3 regions of the Ruegeria sp. AL3 genome follow, and region 1 is predicted to be linked to each of the others. Evidence: riboswitches for the same ligand, from Rfam matches in the RefSeq annotation. Region 1 holds a riboswitch; each other region holds the start of a gene.
The links. Region 1 has a riboswitch for cobalamin ahead of ACR3E6_RS06040 (aromatic ring-hydroxylating oxygenase subunit alpha). Riboswitches for the same ligand answer to the same signal wherever they lie in the genome.
Positions count from the first base shown of each region.

Region 2: another riboswitch for cobalamin. It lies ahead of ACR3E6_RS10695 (DUF1636 family protein); the one in region 1 lies ahead of ACR3E6_RS06040 (aromatic ring-hydroxylating oxygenase subunit alpha).
Region 3: another riboswitch for cobalamin. It lies ahead of ACR3E6_RS19680 (DUF4198 domain-containing protein); the one in region 1 lies ahead of ACR3E6_RS06040 (aromatic ring-hydroxylating oxygenase subunit alpha).

Region 1 is NZ_JBQFJG010000001.1:1,203,817-1,207,984, reverse strand. Features, by position in the region: gene ACR3E6_RS06070 (MFS transporter) at 1-218, shown strand, start outside; gene ACR3E6_RS06065 (DUF3833 domain-containing protein) at 215-832, shown strand; gene ACR3E6_RS06060 (DUF3833 family protein) at 829-1,371, shown strand; gene ACR3E6_RS06055 (hypothetical protein) at 1,401-1,625, opposite strand; gene ACR3E6_RS06050 (hypothetical protein) at 1,634-1,885, opposite strand; partial or broken gene ACR3E6_RS06045 (IS5/IS1182 family transposase) at 1,927-2,079, opposite strand; cobalamin riboswitch at 2,153-2,356, shown strand; gene ACR3E6_RS06040 (aromatic ring-hydroxylating oxygenase subunit alpha) at 2,439-3,692, shown strand; gene ACR3E6_RS06035 (FAD-binding oxidoreductase) at 3,698-4,168, shown strand, end outside.
Region 2 is NZ_JBQFJG010000001.1:2,104,437-2,108,604, reverse strand. Features, by position in the region: gene ACR3E6_RS10700 (SLC13 family permease) at 189-2,045, shown strand; cobalamin riboswitch at 2,273-2,479, shown strand; gene ACR3E6_RS10695 (DUF1636 family protein) at 2,572-2,943, shown strand; gene cobW (cobalamin biosynthesis protein CobW) at 2,945-4,000, shown strand; gene cobN (cobaltochelatase subunit CobN) at 4,004-4,168, shown strand, end outside.
Region 3 is NZ_JBQFJG010000002.1:711,598-715,765, reverse strand. Features, by position in the region: gene cbiM (cobalt transporter CbiM) at 1-347, opposite strand, end outside; gene ACR3E6_RS19680 (DUF4198 domain-containing protein) at 354-1,139, opposite strand; cobalamin riboswitch at 1,272-1,471, opposite strand; gene ACR3E6_RS19675 (ROK family transcriptional regulator) at 1,593-2,717, opposite strand; gene ACR3E6_RS19670 (sugar ABC transporter substrate-binding protein) at 2,970-3,989, shown strand; gene ACR3E6_RS19665 (ABC transporter permease) at 4,098-4,168, shown strand, end outside.

The DNA.
Region 1 (4,168 bases):
CGTTTGGCATCTGGTCCTTCGCTGGCAAACTGGGCCTCGCCCTGGCTGCCTTTTTCACTCTGCCGCTGCTGGAACGCAGCGGTTTCACCCCCGGTCAAACCAATTCAGCACAGGCTCTGGATACACTCAATCTTGCCTATGCGGTGCTGCCCTGCATCCTGAAAGTCGGAGCGTTCGGGATGGTGTTGACCCTGCCCACCGAGGTCACAAGCAAATGAACGCTTTCAGCATCATCCTTCTGGTCCTTCTGACCGCCGTCTTCATCCGTGCAAGGCTGCTGAGCTTTCGCGCGCAATCGCCGTCCGATTACAGTGGCACCGGGCCAAATTTTTCGCTGAAAAAACACCTGAACGGAGAGATCTTGTCCGAAGGCCTGATCTATGGCCCCAACGGCAAAATGTCGAACAGCTTTGTCGCGCGCATGTCCGGCGAATGGCAAGGCAACTCGGGCACGCTGACCGAGTACTTCACCTATTCCAACGGAAAACAGATGACTCGCAAATGGTACCTGACGCTGGGAACTGGCAACACATTCACGGCAATGGCGGATGATATCGTGGGCGAAGGTCGGGGCATCATCTCGGGGTCCACGGTAAAACTGACCTATCGTATCATTCTGCCAGATGACGCTGGTGGACACACACTGGATGTCACCGATTGGATGTACCTGACAGAAACCGGCGTCATCATGAATCGGTCCGAGATGCGCAAGTTTGGCGTCAAGGTCGCGGAACTGATCGCCACAATGCGTCCAAGCCCCAGATCGAAACCGATGCATCCAAGTGGGTCAAACGGGTATGACGCGACTTCGGAAGGGAAGCCGTTGCAATGATCACCTTTCGCTCTTTCATCGCCTGCATTGCCATCGCAAGCCTTACACTTCTGGCGGCCTGCTCCAGCAAACCGAAGGTTCCAAAAACGTTTCTGTCGGACCGGCAGTTGAACCTGGAAGAGTTTTTTGAGGGTAAAACAGTAGCCTACGGTCAGTTTCAGGATATTCTGGGAAATATCCCCCGCAGATTCACGGTTGATATCGACGGAACATGGGACGGCGAAACCCTGACCCTGGTCGAAGACTTCGTCTACGACGATGGCGCGACGGAACAACGCATCTGGACATTGACCAAAACCGGAGAGGATACGTGGACCGGTACGGCGCCTGGCGTGCTGGGCACCGCCAGCGGGATTGAACGCGGGGATACGTTCAACTGGAAATACAAGATCGACCTGCCGATCAAGGACGGGACCATGCGTGTCAAATTCGACGACTGGATGTGGCTGCTGGATGACGACCGTCTGCTGAACCGCGCGTATGTCTCACGCTATGGCGTCCGTCTGGGTGAAGTCATCCTGTTCTTCGAGAAGAAATAGGGCCGTCAGACCCGGTTTCATCACAAAAGTCAGTAGAAAATAAACTCGTCCACCAATGCTGTCGTCGATCCCTTGACCTCACCGGCCGTGTTTGCCCTTGGCCCGTCCGAGGCTGCGCCCTCGGCGCGTTCGCCGCCCTCGACCTTCAAGCGCGCGCGTTCTATCTGCCCCCAGAGGAAAAACAGACCATCCCGTTTTCCCATGAGGCGCGAAGGAACTGTTGTCCGCAAAACACCTGTTTTCGGTTTTGGCATCTGCTCTCTTACTGCCTCCGGTGTTTTCCACCATTTTCGGAAAACGTAATGGTTTTTCCCGAAAAAGACAATTTTTTATGGACAAAATGAGGTTTTCTACCGTCCGTTGACAGGATGGACTGACAACTCTCGCATGACGGATATTCGCCTTCTTCACCTGCCTCATGGCAAGCCAGCACTATCCCAAACGGATCAACTTCACCCAAAAGGGTTTGCTGCAAACCTCCTTCACTTGGCCTGACTCTCTCTTTTCCAGCCATGCTCAGGCGACGTGCAGCGTTTCGTTTCTGAGCAGAGCAGCCGGGCCTTCGCTGTCACGGCTGGGGGACAATTTGACGGCGCGGATGTCAGACGTGGCCGCATCCATCGCAAAGCCCACTGGCCCCTGCAGAACGCCGTGCTGGCGGGCTTGCCATGCCCCTGTGCCAAGGACCGTGATCCCGGCGCCGTCCACTCAGCCGGAAAATTTCCATGTCTGTTTTGAAACCGGAAATGTCGCAAGCATTTCAGCGCCCAAGCAGGTAGAAAGTAGGCTGCCATCGTGAGGTGCCGCTGTTTGATTCTCAGACCGCGGAGAATTGGGAAGCCGGTGGAATTCCGGCGCTGCCCCCGCAACGGTAAGGAAGGTCAGGTTCGACAATCAACCACTGGGACGAGGATCCCGGGAAGGTGTCGCAACCGGGTGCAAGCCCCTTTCAAGTCCGGAAACCAGCCTTGCAGATATGTCAAACCGCGGGTGGCGGTGGGGGCACGGGTTTCGGACGTGGTCCTCGCGCGCCTCCGGACGGTTCCTCCCTGTCACCTGCCCAAGCAATGCCGCGGGGCGCGGCAGGAGAGCCAGAAGTGAACAATGTCCAAAACCTGTTGGCGCGTCGAATCCCGGGCTATGCTCTGGAACGGGCCTTTTACACCGACCCCGAGATCTTTCAGACCGACCTGGAAACCATCCACTATCGCGAATGGCTCTTTGCCATTCCGGCCTGTGAACTGGTGAAAGCCGGCGACTATGTAACGTACAACGTGGGTGCCTATCGCGTGATCATCGTGCGCGGCGCCGACAACCAGATCCGGGCGTTTCACAACACCTGCCGCCATCGCGGCTCGATCATATGCAAGGCAGCAAAAGGCAACGCGCCGAAGCTGGTTTGCCCGTATCACCAATGGACCTACGAGCTTGACGGCTCTTTGCTGTGGGCCCGCGACATGGGGCCGGAGTTTGATCCCAGACAGCATGGTTTGAAGACGGTTCATTGCCGCGAGCTTGCCGGGTTGGTCTATATCTGTCTGGCGGATGTCGCCCCGGATTTTGACACGTTTGCCAATATCGCGCGCCCGTATCTTGAGCCGCATGATCTTGCGAATGCCAAGGTCGCATTCGAAAGCTCGATCATCGAGAACGGCAACTGGAAACTGGTCTGGGAAAACAATCGCGAGTGCTATCACTGCGGCGGCAACCACCCTGCGCTGTGCCGGACCTTCCCTGATGATCCGGGCGTGACGGGGATCGAAGGCGGTGAAACCCCAGCCTATATGCAAGCCCATTTCGACAGGTGCCAGTCAGCGGGTATGCCATCGCAGTTCTATCTGCACGAGGACGGCCAATTCCGTCTGGCGCGGATGCCGCTGAAAGAAGGCGCCGAGAGCTATACGATGGACGGGAAATCCGCCGTGCGCCGCTGGTTGGGCCGGTCGCCCTTTGCGGATGCGGGATCGCTTTTGAAGTTCCACTATCCGACCACGTGGAACCACTTTCTTGCCGATCACTCGATTGTTTTCCGTGTTACGCCGATCAGCCCGACAGAGACCGAGGTCACGACCAAATGGCTGGTCAACAAGGATGCGGTTGAAGGCGTTGACTACGACGTGAAACGCCTGACCGAAGTCTGGGTCGCCACGAATGACGAAGACCGTCAGGTGGTCGAGGACAACCAGCAGGGCATCAACAGCCCGGCCTATGTGCCCGGCCCGTATTCAGCCATTCAGGAATCCGGCGTACTGCAATTCGTGGATTGGTATTGCAGCACAGTGTCGGCCCGCCTGACCCCTGACTACATGGCGGCGGAGTAAGTCTGATGAAAGATCTGGACACGCTTTCATCAGCCGTTTGGCAGGATGGAGAGATGCTGGAATGTGTCTCGGTCGTGCCCGAGATGCCGAACACCGCCAGCTTTTCGTTCCGAGCCCCCTCGGGGGCGCAGTTCGCCTATCACCCCGGTCAGTTCCTGACGCTCGAGATTCCGGCGCCCGGCCAGCCCGGGGGAGTCGTGTATCGCACCTACACGATCTCATCGTCGCCATCGCGGCCGCGGTCGATCACCATCACCGCCAAAGCGCAACCCGACAGTATCGGCACGCGCTGGATGCTGGACAATCTTCAACCCGGCATGCGGCTCAAGGCCATTGGGCCTGCGGGCCTGTTCACCAACGCACTGAGCGATGCGCGCAAGTTCCTGTTTATCTCGGCTGGCTCAGGCATCACACCGATGATGTCAATGACCACCTGCATGTGGGACGAAGGCCGCGATCTGGACGTTGTCTTCATC
Region 2 (4,168 bases), 900 kb from region 1:
CCTTCTTTCTGACGTGTTCGTCAAACGGGGTTCCCGAAAGCATTGCTCCCACAGCAACCATTGAGCAACATTATGTCTCAGCACCGCCGAAAAACGAAACTTCATGACAAGTCGGGAGGGATGAACTAGGACTCTAACAAAGAAAAAGTTCTGGACGTATTGTGGAACATATTGCCTTTACCTTCGAGATGGGGGTCGTTTGCACCCTTCTGGCTTTCACCGTTTTTCTGTTCGTTTCCGAGATCATAAGGATCGACCTTTCCGCCATATTGGTTCTGGTTCTCATAGGCTTGCTCAGCTACGCGCCCGGGCTGGAAAATCTGGCGGATGTCACCCTTCTGTTCGACGGCTTCGCATCCAATGCCGTCATCTCGATCATTGCGGTCATGATCGTCGGGGCCGGTCTGGACAAGACGGGGATCATGAACAAGGTGGCTGCCGTCATACTCAAATACGGCGGCAAATCCGAAGGCAGGGTTGTACCAATCATTTCCGGCACCGTTGGCGTCATATCCTCGTTCATGCAGAATGTCGGCGCCGCTGCTCTGTTTCTGCCGGTTGTCAGCCGAATTTCCACACGGTCAGGCATACCGCTGTCGCGTCTGCTCATGCCAATGGGATTCTGCGCCATTTTGGGCGGCACAATGACGATGGTCGGGTCGTCTCCTCTAATCCTGCTGAACGATCTGATCCTGACGGCAAATGACAGTCTGCCGGCCTCTCAGAAAATGGAGCCCTTCGGCCTGTTCTCGGTCACGCCGATCGGTGCGGTTCTGATCCTGACGGGAATTGGTTACTTTCTGCTGTTAGGACGCTGGGTTTTACCCGAGGCTGAAGGACCTGACAATACGGGTACCGGACAAGGGACACAGGAATACCTGCAAAGGGTCTATGGCCTCAAAGCTGATGTGTTCGAAGTCGTGGTGCCCGAGGACAGCCCCCTGGTCGGCGAGATTCTGGCCGACATCAACCACGAAAACCACCTGTACATCATTTCAACCTTCTATCGCGGCAAAACCTCGATGGTTCAGGTTTTGACAGCGGAAATTGCAGCGCCGTGTCGGCTGGCCATCGTCGGCCGCCGTTGGGAGGTCGAGAAGTTCGCCGAGAAATACGGGCTGACCGTTCTTCCGGACTTGGACATTTTCGTCGAAGAGTTCGCCCCAACCAATGCAGGCGTGGCCGAGGTGGTCATCACGCCTGACAGCAATCTGATCGGCAAATGCCCCCGCGAGCTTTTGTTTCGCAAGACCTACGGGATGTCGCTGCTGGCCATTCACCGCGGCGAAGAGACGCTGAGCCATGTCGAGACCGAGGATCACGAATCCACTCAGATCGGGCTCGAAAAGTTTCAGGCGGGCGACATGCTTGTGGCCCATACCAGATGGGACAACCTGATGCGGATCAAACGAGATCCGGATTTCGTCGTTGTGACGACAGACTTTCCTCAGGACGAGCTGAGGCCGCAAAAAGTCGGCTGGGCCCTGGCATTCTTCGCCATTTCGCTGTCGTTGATCCTGTTCACGGACGTCCGGCTTTCACTCTGTCTTCTTACCGGCGCGGTGGGCATGATGCTGACCCGTGTGCTCAGCGTGGACGAGGCGTACCGCGCGGTCGGATGGAACACCGTATTCCTGCTCGCCTGCCTCATACCTTTGGGACAAGCCGTGCAGAACACAGGCACGGCCGCGTGGATCGCCCAGCAGATCATGATAATTCTGGACGGCTGGCCGCTCTGGTCGCTGCAAACCGGCATCGCCATTCTGGCGACGGCCTTTTCCTTGGTCATGTCCAATGTGGGGGCCACGGTCCTGCTGGTGCCTCTGGCGGTATCGATTGCGGTGGCGGCGGGTGGAAACCCGGCCGTCTTTGCCCTGACGGTCGCCATATCGACCTCGAACAGCTTCATCATCCCAACCCATCAGGTAAACGCGTTGATCATGGGTCCGGCCGGATACAAGGTGATGGATTTCGTCCGCTCCGGCGGAATAATGACGGCGCTGTTTCTGGTCGTCTCCCTGCTCATGATAAACGTCATCTATTAGCGCAAGAGGATCTGCGGTGTTCGGTGGTCTTTTCCCATCATCGGGACAGGTTCAGTCAAGGCACCCGTTCACCATAGTCTACGCCCCTTGCTAACATACTGTTCGTCGCCCGGCCCATCTCAGGCTGGGTCCCGGCACGCCATGCCGCCCATCGACGCCCACAGGTCGCTTTCCATGCCTCTGCATCATTGTTGCGCGCGACTCGCTTGACAAGCAGGCCAGCGGTGCCGCATGTCCCTTTCGTTGGTGTCGGTGACAGCCGATGAAAAGGGAATGCGTCAACGGTCTTGCCGCCAAACGCAGCCGCCCCCGCGACCGTGAACGGAGAGGATGCCCAATGCCACTGGCCCAAAAGCCGGGAAGGCGGGACATCCGACAGAGGCCCGCCTCTGGCATCCGCAAGCCGGGAGACCTGCCAACAACCGAAGTTGAAACCGGGCGGGGTGTTCCGGTGTCGGGTCCATGACCATTCGTGGCCCGCATGAAACCCCGTCCCCCGCGAAGAGGATTTGGGGGGATGAGAGACATGACCGATACCGCACCAGTCGAGTTGCTGGTCTGTACCACCTGCCGTCGCGGCCTGCCTGTGGAAGATGACACGCAACGCCCGGGCGCTTTGTTACACAAGGCTCTGGAACAGGCGGACCTGCCCGACGGTGTCACCCTGAAAGCCGTTGAATGCCTGTCAAACTGTGATCAAGGCTGTTCGATCGTGTTGCGCGGGCCGGGCCGCTGGACCTTCGTGTATGAAAACCTGAACGAAACAGATCATGTCGACGTCATCGTCGACGGCGCGACCAAGTATCTGGCCACCGAAGATGGTTTGGTGAAATGGCGCGAACGCCCCGAACATTTTCGCAAGAACTGTGCCTCGCGCATTCCCCCCATTGGAGCCTGACATGTCGAACCTCGAAAAACTCCCCGTCACAGTGATCACCGGCTTTCTGGGATCGGGCAAGACCACTTTGGTGCGTCACCTGATGCAGAACCCACAGGGCAAGCGACTTGCTGTCGTGGTCAACGAGTTCGGCGATGTAGGCGTCGATGGCGACATCCTGAAATCCTGCGCCATTCCTGATTGCCCGGCGGAAAACATCATGGAACTGGCCAATGGCTGCATCTGTTGCACCGTGGCAGATGATTTCATTCCCACCATCGAGGCCCTGATGGCGTTGGAGCCACGCCCGGATCACATCCTGATCGAAACCAGCGGTCTGGCCCTGCCGAAACCGCTGCTCAAGGCGTTCGACTGGCCCGACATCCGCTCGAAGATCACCGTGGACGGCGTGATCGCCTTGGCCGATGCCGAGGCGGTGGCCGCCGGTCGCTTCGCGCCCAATGTCGAAGCGGTGGATGCCCAGCGCATGGCCGATGACTCGATCGATCACGAAACGCCCCTGTCCGAAGTGTTCGAGGATCAGATCTCGTGCGCTGACATCATCCTGCTGACCAAGCCCGACCTGGCAGGCCCCGAAGGCGTGGCCAAGGCGCGCGAGATTATCGCCGCCGAGGCGCCACGCCCCCTGCCCGTCGTCGAAGTGGCCGAAGGTGCCGTGGACGTGCGCGTCGTATTGGGTTTGGAGGCCGCCGCCGAGGATGACATGGACGCCCGGCCCTCGCATCACGACGGCCATCACGATCACGAGCATGACGATTTCGAAAGCATCATCGTCGAGCTGCCCGAGCAGACCGATCCGGCCCAACTGGTCGCAAATATCGAACGTCTGGCCAATGAACTGAACATCCTGCGCGTCAAAGGCTATGCCGCCGTTCAGGGCAAGCCCATGCGCCTGCTGGTTCAGGCGGTGGGCGCGCGCGTGCGTCACCAGTACGACCGCCCGTGGGAACCCGGCGAGGATCGCCGCTCGCGCCTGGTGGTGATCGCCGAGCATGACGATATCAAAGAGGCGGAAATCCGCGAAATCCTCGTGGGTGTGCGTGAGGCTGCCGAGTAAGCCATGCACGTCGTCTTTCGCGAAAGCCACGGGCTCGAGGAAACCGAGACCCCGACCGATCTGGGCCAGAGCCCGGCGGATCTGGTGGTGCTGTCTTTCTCGGACAGCGACCTTGGCGCTTTCGCGGCGGGCTGGCATCGTGGTGGCGGACCGGATGGGCGAATGCCA
Region 3 (4,168 bases), on a different contig from region 1:
ATTCCGGCCACCACAGCTGGAAAGGCGATGTTGACGGTGTTGATCCCCAACACCGTCAACCCGCCAAAGCCGAAAAAGACCGCCTGTAGCAAAAGCCCGACGAACAAAGCCGGGAATGCGGCCCAACCAAGCAGCAGCCCGGCCATGCCGTTGAGGATCAGATGGACCGACGACGGACCAATGGGTACGTGGATCAACGATGCCACGAAGAAACTGGCTGACAGCACGCCCGCAGTGGGGATGCGATCAAGATCCAGAGACCTGAGACCCATGGCGATCCCGCCCGCGGCGGCTATGGCGCCGCCAATTACAACCGGGTTGGAAAGGGCTCCGTCGACGATGTGCATCTTGGGTTACTCCAGATCCCAGGCGCGAATCCAGATGACCGCATCCTGGCTGAGTTCTTTGCCCTCATGTTCGGTTGCCGGACCGGAACCAAGTGCTGCGAAACCCCAGTAACCGGCATTTGGAACACCGAACGAAAAATACCCGTTGTCGTCAGATATGGCGACCACCGCACCACCCGGCATCGGAGAGACTTTCGGTGCAGAAGCGGCCGAACTTTCCATGTCGGGCTCGGCGGCCATGTACTCGATCTCGATTTCGACCCCCGCAACCGGCTGACCATCAGCCAGCACACGGCCCGTGAAAGTCGAACCCGCGATGATGTTGGTCGGCTTGTTCAGCGGGATAATCTCGGTCGGCAAACCTACGGGATTCATCCAGTCGGTCGGCAATTCGTTGCGGTTCAGGAAGGCTTTGGTGAGCTGTTGGATATAGATGTCTTCGGATTCCTCGTAATAAGGCTGAGGAACCGTCACCAGCACATAGTCGCCCGACCGTTTGACCGGGACACTGCCTTTGAACGCCACGCCCTCGTTTTCCCCGCCGGTGAACCGGATAGGTTCCAACGTGTCCAGCAAATCGGTCTTTTCACCGTTGTGGATCACATAGAATTCCTGCGGCTTTTCAAGATCCATGACGTGGCCGTTCTCGAACGGATGCCAGAAAATCAGCTTGACCGGCACATCGCCCGGTTTCTGGATCATGGTATCGGTAGTGTATTCCAAAAGAAAATGCGCATCTGCGATGGCGGGAAGAGCCACCGCGGCAACGGCTGCGCTGAGCAGCGTTTTCATGAACAGTCGTCCTTGTCCCGTCGCGCCAATCCCGGCGCGAAATTCGTTTTGACTACGGGACATTCAACGCCAAATCACCCTTTCAGGCATCCTGGTACGACGCACATCCCGTCGCCGATTAGGAGTGCCCCTTATGAGGACACATGTCCGGCAGGTATCCTGACTTGCGGGTCAAAGCGTTGGACTGGCCTTCCCGGGGCAAACCCCAGTGGCGTTTCAGCCCTGCTCGCCGCTTACAGTTGCGGGTGCAGTTGCGGAATTGGGCCTGAGCCCGCACCGCATTCCCTATTGATTCCAGAGCAAGCCCCGGAACCGGACATGCCGAGCGGCTTGCCAGACAACTCAGCCTTCCGTCAACGAAAATGTGTTACGGCCATCGAAAATTATGAGCTCGGCAGTTTGCGAGAGTGAACCGGTTTGTGAAATATCCAAGGCAACAGGGTGATTTCACATCTAAGCTTCTGAAAGATACCTTTCCGACAATGGCAGGCTTGCCGCGCCCAGTGAGCGTGCATCCGGGCCCACGGTCCCTGCCAGCACCACGGGGTGCTCGAGACCGGTCAGGTTCAGCTCGGACAGTTTGTCTTCGACCATTTCAACCAAACGCGCCTTGATGTCCTGCGGCATCCAGCCGTCAATCTTCACGCATTCGAAATCTATCAGGCTACAGGATGAGACAATCGCATAAGCAATCCCGCTTGCCGTCCGTTTCAACCAGTTTTCCAGTTGAATTTTTGGCACATCCCAACGCTGGGTCGTTTCCCAAATGGAATGCGACGTTACCCCTGCTGTGGTGATTGCACGCTCGAGAACATACAGGCTGGCCACGTCGATAAGCGGTCTGACACCACCCGCACCATCCGGTACAGGCAGGGGGCCGATTGCGCCCGAGTTTCCACGCCCGGAAAAGATCGCACCATTGAGAACCACACCGCCGCCAATAAAAAACCCGATATAGAAGTACAGGAAATCCCTTGGTCCATCGGCCGGACCAAATACCAATTCCGCCCCACAAGCCGCAGTGGCGTCATTTTGCAGAAAAACCGGCATATCGAGGCGACGAGCCAGGTCAGCCTTCAGGTCTGATACGCGCCACGGGTCCATTTCTTCCTGAGGAACCTGAAGGGTCTGGGCCCAGTCCCACAGGTAGAACGGCATGGCAATTCCAAGACCCGCAATCCTGCCTTTGGCCTCGGGCGACATGGATGACATCATTTTCCCCAGACTCTGTATAGAAAACTCCAAAGTGGCTTTTGGCGTTGGATAGTCATAGGTTCGCCGCTCGCGTTGCCGCACATTTCCGACAAAGTCAGTCAATACCAGCTCGGTACTGCGGCGTCCGACCTTGAGCCCAAAGAAAAACGCACCATCCGGGTTGAGGCGCATGGGAACGGAAGGTTGCCCGACTTTCCCGCGGACCGGCTCACCGCGCAAAAGCAAACCGTCCTTCTCAAGCAGCCGCATGATGACGGAAACGGTTTGCGCCGACAGTCCGGTCATGCGCGCAATCTCGGACTTAGCAAGAGCCTGATGACGCCGGACAAGCGACAACACCAGCCGTTCGTTCCGGGCCCGCATCCCGCTTTGATTGGTTCCGCGCACCTCTGACCCGTGCAGGCCAATCGAATTTTTCCGAGATGAATTTTCCGGCACGACCACCCCTTTCCTGCTGAAGAATGAGAAAGCCCGCCCGCCCTGTCAATAATAAATAAGAGTGATTTATTTATTGACTCAAATTTCGAATCTTGTGATTGTTTCTTATGAGATCAGGGTTTTTGCCTGATCGCCCTCGTGCCCTGTACGGCACAGGAAAAACTGGGAGGATAATCGATGAAACTTGCAAGACTTGCGGGTGCTGCTGCGCTCGGGGTTACTGCCATGGCTGGCAGTGCAATGGCGGAAGGCGAAACCGTTTGTCTGATCACCAAGACAGACACCAACCCGTTCTTTGTCAAAATGAAGGAAGGTGCGACAGCGAAGGCGGAAGAGCTGGGAATGACGCTCAAAGCCTTTGCAGGCAAAGTTGACGGTGACCATGAAACGCAGGTGCAAGCCATTGAGACCTGCATTCTGGACGGCGCCAAGGGCATTCTGCTGACGGCCTCGGACACATCATCCATCGTTCCGGCCGTGAAGCAGGCGCGGGATGCAGGTGTTCTGGTTATCGCTCTGGATACGCCGCTGGAACCCATTGACTCGGCTGACGCAACCTTTGCCACGGACAATTTCCTTGCCGGGCTGCTGATTGGACAATGGGCCAAAGCCACGCTGGGCGACGCGGCCAACGACGCCAAAATCGCGACACTGGATCTTGCCGTCAGTCAGCCGACAGTGGATGTGCTGCGCAATCAGGGTTTCCTGCAAGGCTTTGGTGTCGATCTGGCGGACCCGAACGTAATCGGTGATGAAGATGACCCACGACTGGTCGGAAGTGATGTCACTGCCGGCAACGAAGAAGGTGGTCGCCGCGCGATGGAAAACCTTCTGGCCAAAGATCCCACGATCAACGTTGTTCACACCATCAACGAACCTGCCGCGGCAGGTGCCTACGAGGCGCTGAAAGCCATCGGGCGCGAAAATGACGTGCTCATCGTTTCCGTGGACGGAGGCTGCCCGGGTGTCCAAAACGTTGCCGATGGTGTTATCGGCGCGACGTCGCAGCAATACCCGCTGTTGATGGCATCGCTGGGTGTTGAGGCCGTCAAGAAATGGGCGGACGAAGGCGTGAAGCCTGAAAACACGCCTGGCAAGGATTTCTTTGACACCGGCGTAGCGCTTGTAACGGACAAGCCTGCCGAAGGCGTCGAGTCGATCTCGGTCAAAGAAGGCATGGACCTCTGCTGGGGTTAACCTGACCACCCGGGGGGCCGCAGAGGGTGGCCTTCCGCTTTTCCAACCACCCATTCGCCCGAAAACTTGCTAAAGTCGTCAGAAACCTGACGCTTTGGGGGAACCTTTATGTCCGATACTTCACGACGATCAGACGACTTCGAAGCCGCTGCAAAAGGCAGCCCGGAACAGATTGCTGA